Regions from separate parts of the Cronobacter malonaticus LMG 23826 genome, predicted to be linked through region 1. Evidence: predicted binding sites of a transcription regulator. Region 1 holds the regulator's gene; the other holds the start of a gene.
The links. Region 1 encodes sigma-54, which starts transcription at its own class of promoters, with help from an activator protein. Its sites were predicted from a motif close to GTTGGCACANNTTTCGCTNT; they were not measured.

Region 1 (3,108 bases):
TCATTCATTCTCTTCACTGGTTTCAGTGATTATCTGGTAAAGCTCCTCATCGCTTTGCGCGGCGCGCAGGCGGCGGCAAATCGTTTTGTCCGCCAGCCGCTTCGCCACCAGAGAGAGCGTATGCAGATGCGTTTTGGTTTGATCCGCCGGCACCAGCAGCGCAAAGAGTAGATCGACGGGCTGGTTATCAATGGCGTCGAAAGGGATAGGCGTTTCGAGCTGGACGAAAACGCCAACGGCGCGCAGCGTATCTTCTTCGAGCTTGCCGTGAGGAATGGCGATGCCGTTGCCGATACCGGTGCTGCCCATCCGCTCACGGGTGAGAATCGCTTCAAAAACGACCTGAGGCGGCAGGCTGAGCTGCTTTGCCGCCAGCTCGCTGATAATTTCCAGGGCGCGCTTTTTGCTCTGGCAGTGTACGCCGCTGCGGGTGCATTCCTGGTTCAAAACATTGCTCAATGGCAGAGCCGAATCATTATTCATCATAATTTCACCTAAGCGTTTTCTGGTGCGACGGCTCACGGCACGGGCCGCGAGCCGCCGATGTCCCAGCGAAACGCCCGGACAATTAATGTTGTTTCAGTTTATCTTTATGTTTAGTGAGCTGCCGCGCCAGTTTATCAATCAAACCGTCAATAGCGGCGTACATATCCTGCCCTTCCGAACTGGCATGCAGCTCCCCGCCGTTCACATGCAGGGTGGCGTCGGCGACCTGCGTCACCTTTTCCACCTTCAGCACAATATAGACCTGGTTAATCCTTTCGAAATACTGCTCCAGCTTGGCGAACTTGGTGTTAACGAACTCGCGCAACGCTTCAGTGATTTCGACGTTATGTCCTGTGATGTTGAGCTGCATAGTGTCTTCCTTATCGGTTGAGTCAGACCAGCTGTTTGCGCTGGTTTGACGGCGGTATGGATAAAGATTCTCGATACTTCGCAACGGTACGGCGGGCCACCATGATCCCCTGTTCTGACAGCATAGACGTTAGCTTGCTGTCGCTTAAGGGTTTCGCGGGGTTTTCCGCTGCAATCAACTTTTTCACCAGCGCGCGGATGGCCGTGGACGAGGCTTCGCCGCCGCCCTCGGTGTTCACGTGGCTTGAGAAAAAATACTTTAATTCAAAGATGCCGCGCGGGCTGTGCAGATATTTTTGCGTGGTGACGCGCGAGATGGTGGATTCGTGCATCTCGACCGCCTGCGCGATATCCGCCAGCACCATCGGCTTCATATACTCTTCGCCCTGTTCAAAGAACGCCTGCTGCTGTTCGACGATACAGCGGCTGACGCGCAGCAGCGTGTCGTTACGGCTCTCCAGGCTTTTGATAAGCCATCTGGCTTCCTGGAGATTGCTGCGGATGAACTGGCTGTCGGATTCATTACGCGCGCTGCCCGACATGGCGGCGTACTGCTGATTGATTTTGAGCCGGGGAATACTGTCGGCGTTAAGCTCGACCGTCCAGCGGCCGTTATGCTTGCGCACCAGGACATCGGGAATAACATATTCCGGCTCGCCGGTCTGGATCGACTGGCCGGGGCGCGGATCGAGTGACTGGATCAGATTGACCGCTTCTTTGAGCACATCTTCTTTAAGGCGCGTGACGCGCATCAGGCTGCGGAAATCATGGTTGGCCAGAAGGTCAAGGTGATCGCTCACTATCTGGCGCGCCTGCGCAAGAAAAGGCGTTTCGGCGCTAAACTGCGAGAGCTGGATCAACAGGCAGTCGCGCAGATCCCGGGCGGCGACGCCAACCGGATCGAAACGCTGAACGCGCTTAAGCACGGCTTCGATCTCTTCGAGGCCGATATCGCCATCGCTGTCGCCCATGCCGTCGAGAATATCCTGCACCGTCACGGTGAGGTAGCCAGTGTCGTCCACCGCATCGACGATCGCTGTGGCAATGGCGCGATCGGTATCGGAAAACGGCGTCAGCTCCACCTGCCACATCAGGTAATCCTGCAGGCTCTGGGTGGTTTCGCCCTGGTAGACAGGAAGTTCGTCGTCGATATAGTCGGTGCCGGTGCCTGAAGGCGTGCCCGCGGTGTAGATTTCGTCCCAGCTGGCGTCAAGCGGCAGCTCGTCCGGCATCTCTTTTTGCTCCAGCGCTTCGGCGGTGTCCAGCCCTTCGCTGTCCTGCGTTTCCTGAGTGGCAATTTCGTCGTGAATGTCGGTTTGTTCAAGCAGGGGATTACTCTCCAGCGCCTGTTGCAGCTCCTGCTGAAGCTCCAGCGTGGACAATTGCAACAAGCGAATGGCCTGCTGCAACTGCGGCGTCATGGCGAGCTGTTGGCTAAGCCTTAGTTGCAAACCTTGCTTCATATTCAGAGCAAAAATCCTCAGGTGTAAACGTCAAAATGACCTGTGCGGCAGGGCGCGCCGGGTCGCGCGCCGTTTCTGCCTGTTGCTCTACCCTATCAGAGTCTGAACTCTTCCCCAAGGTATACGCGTTTAACCTGTTCGTCCTGCAGGATTTCATCAGGCGTGCCGTGGGCGATAAGGTGGCCCTGGCTTACGATGTAGGCGCGTTCGCAGACGGCCAGCGTCTCACGCACGTTGTGGTCGGTAATCAGCACGCCGAGGCCGCTGTCGCGCAGATGCTCGATAATGCGTTTGATGTCGATAACCGAAATCGGGTCGACGCCGGCGAAGGGTTCATCCAGCAGGATAAATTTTGGGTTCGCGGCCAGCGCGCGGGCGATCTCGACGCGACGGCGTTCACCGCCGGAAAGCGACTGACCGAGGCTGTCGCGCAGATGGTCGATGTGGAACTCTTCCATCAGCTCTTTGGCGCGATCTTCACGCTGCTCGGTGCTGAGATCGTCGCGAATCTGCAGGACGGCCATCAGGTTGTCATAGACGCTCAGGCGGCGGAAGATCGACGCCTCCTGCGGCAGATAGCCGATACCGCGACGCGCGCGGGCGTGCAGTGGCAGCAGACTGATATTTTCATCATCAATGATGATATCGCCCGCGTCGCGCGGCACGATGCCCACCACCATATAGAATGTCGTGGTTTTACCTGCGCCGTTCGGGCCAAGCAGGCCGACAATCTCGCCTGAATTCACCGTCAGGCTGACATCTTCCACTACGCGGCGGCCTTTGTAGGCTT
Region 2 (3,108 bases), 700 kb from region 1:
CAGACAACGGTGATGGCGATACTCTCAAGCTGCACCAGCACCTGATGTCCCATCGTCACGCCTGCGGCGTAACCCACGCCGCCGAGCGAGGTAGATGCAAAAATACCGGTCAGGATGCACCCCACGATGCCGCAAACGCCATGCACGCCGAATACGTCGCACGGATCGTCAACGCGCAGCCAGCGTTTCAGCAGAGTGACGCCCCACAAGCCCGCCAGACCCGCCGCGATACCCACAATAAGCGAACCGCCCACACCGATGTAACCGCAGGCAGGCGTAATCCCCACCAGGCCCGCGATAGCGCCGGAGCACGCGCCCAGCAGCGACGGCTTACCGCGCAGCGCCCATTCGCCAAAGACCCAGGCAAGGATGGCCGCCGCCGTCGCGACAACGGTGTTCACAAACGCGAGGCCTGCGATTTCGTTGGCGGCGCTGGCGGAGCCGGCGTTAAAGCCAAACCAGCCGAAGTAGAGGATTGCAGTGCCGGTAAAGACCATCGGCAGGTTATGCGGTTTAAACGCTTCTTTGCCGAAGCCAACGCGTTTGCCAACCAGATACGCGCCGACCAGACCTGCTACCGCCGCGTTAATGTGCACCACGGTGCCGCCCGCGAAATCCAGCGCGCCGTGAGACGCCAGCAGACCGCCGCCCCAGACCATATGCGCAATCGGCACATAGGAGAAGGTGAGCCATACCGCCACGAAGATAAGCACGGCCGAGAAGCGGATGCGTTCCGCCAGCGCGCCGACAATAAGCCCCACGGTGATACAGGCGAAGGAGCCCTGGAACGCTACGTGAATGTATTGATAGAAGGTGCCCATCAGGTCGGTGATTTTAATGCCTTTCAGCAGCAGCCAGTCCATGTTGCCAAAGAAGCTGCCGCCGCTGCCGAACGCCAGCGAGTAGCCATAGACCACCCAGAGGACGCAGACCAGCGCGAACGCGACAGACACCTGCGTCAGCATCGAGAGCACGTTTTTCGCGCGGATAAGACCGCCGTAAAAGAGCGCAAGGCCTGGGATGGTCATAAAGAGCACCAGCGCGGTGCAGATCATCATAAAGGCGTTATCGGCTTTATCCGCCACCGCGGGCGCAGCCAGGGCAATACCCGGCAGAAGAGCAAGCAGGCCGAAACCCGATTTGAAAGCTGTGTGTTTCATCTTGTGCATTCCTGTTACGGTTGGCCAGAAATCAGAGAGCCGCTTCGTCGGCTTCGCCGGTACGAATACGAATCACGCGTTGCAGTTCGGCGACAAAAATTTTGCCGTCGCCAATTTTTCCGGTCCACGCGGCCTTGCTGACCACCTCGATCACTTCATCCAGCTGATCGTCGGCGATAGCCACGTCGATTTTTACTTTCGGCAGGAAGTTCACGCTGTATTCGGCGCCGCGGTAAAGCTCGGCATGGCCTTTCTGGCGCCCGAACCCTTTCACTTCGGTGACGGTAAGCCCCTGAATGCCAATGGTGGAGAGTGCTTCACGCACGTCTTCCAGTTTGAACGGTTTGATTACCACGGTAACCAGCTTCATAGATCCCCTCCAGTCAGAAATGGGTAATTCGGCAGCGACGATAATCTGGTAAAGCAAGCGGCGTGCCAGGAATAGAAAAGCGTGCGGTGGCGGCAAAAACTGCGGCAAGAAAGCAGGATTAATTGAAGGAAACGGAAGGCAGAAAAGAAAAACGCACCATGCGAGTGCACGGTGCGTTACATTTTTGCACCACTAACGATGCGTGTTAGCAGAACGCCTGATTTTGGTGCATCAGGCGCTGAGCGGCTCCTCTTTGGCGGCGGCCTGTAGCTCTTCACCCGCAAGCTGGAGCTGATACATCTGCCAGTAGCGCCCGCGCGCCTCAAGCAGCGCCTGATGGCTGCCCCGCTCCACCGCCTGCCCGCGATGCAGCACCAGAATAGTGTCGGCTTCCACAATCGTGGAGAGACGATGCGCGATAACCACCAGCGTCGTGTGCGGCCGGATAGCGGCCAGCGCGTGCTGAATCGCCTGCTCGGTGCCGGAATCGATGTTCGCCGTCGCCTCATCAAGGATAAGGATTTGCGGCGCGTCCACCAGTACGCGCGCCAGCGCCAGCAACTGCTTCTGCCCGACGGAGAGATTATTGCCCTGCTCGCCAAGACGGGTATGAATGCCCTCGCTCATGCCGCGCGCCAGCTCGGCCAGTTGTACCGTTTCCAGCACCTCCCAGACGCGCGCTTCGTCGATGTCGCGCCCGAGCGTGACGTTCGCGAAGAACGAATCGGCCAGCACGACAGGATCCTGCTGCACCATCGCCACGCCTTTACGTAGCACGCCGTGGCTGAGCGAGGCGAGCGGACGTCCATCGAGACGGATCTCCCCGGAGGTGAGCGGATAGTACCCCATCAGCAGGCTCGCAAGCGTACTTTTGCCGCTGCCGGTATGCCCGACCAGCGCCACGAAGTGACGGGACGGCACCGAGAGCGAAATATCCTTCAGCACCAGCTGATCGTCGCGATAGGCGAAAGAGACATTATCCACCTCAATCGCGCCGCTCGTGAGCGGGCGCTCGTCGTGGCCGTAATCCTGGCGCGGGCGATCCATTAACTCGAACACACGTTCGCCCGCCACCAGCGCCTGCTGCAAAATCGACTGCTGGGTGGTGAGTTCAATCAACGGCTCGTTAAGACGGCCCAGATAGCTGATAAAGGCGTAGAGAACCCCCACCTGAATCGTCCCGACGGCGGTGAAGCCGAACAGCATCAGCAGGCCGCACAGCACCAACGCGGAAAAGAGGCTCAGCAATGGGCGCAGCAGAAAGCCATCCAGGCGCAGCGTCTGCATTCGCGCCAGATAGTGCGAATGGCTGGCGGCGTTCATGCGCTCGCCAAAGCGCGTCTGCTGGCGGAACTGCTGGATGACATTCATCCCACTGATGACTTCATTAAAGCCGTCGTTGATATCCGCCAGATAGGTTCGCACCCGGCGCACAATCGGCGTGCTGTAGCGCTGATAAATCATCATGACGATCAGCACCGCCGGGAAGATAGTGATGGCGACCAGCGCCATGCGCCAGTCGAGGCTGAACATCGCCACGAGCATCGCGCCGATAAGCGCGGCGCTGCGCAGCACCGT

Region 2: the regulator sigma-54 is predicted to act here: its motif matches at 1,581-1,600, upstream of glnK (P-II family nitrogen regulator).

Annotation. Positions count from the first base shown of each region.
Region 1 is NZ_CP013940.1:3,709,801-3,712,908, reverse strand. Features, by position in the region: gene ptsN (PTS IIA-like nitrogen regulatory protein PtsN) at 1-486, opposite strand; gene hpf (ribosome hibernation promoting factor) at 569-856, opposite strand; gene rpoN (RNA polymerase factor sigma-54) at 879-2,318, opposite strand; gene lptB (LPS export ABC transporter ATP-binding protein) at 2,414-3,108, opposite strand, start outside.
Region 2 is NZ_CP013940.1:3,011,423-3,014,530, forward strand. Features, by position in the region: gene amtB (ammonium transporter AmtB) at 1-1,160, opposite strand, end outside; gene glnK (P-II family nitrogen regulator) at 1,192-1,530, opposite strand; gene AFK66_RS14205 (SmdB family multidrug efflux ABC transporter permease/ATP-binding protein) at 1,762-3,108, opposite strand, start outside.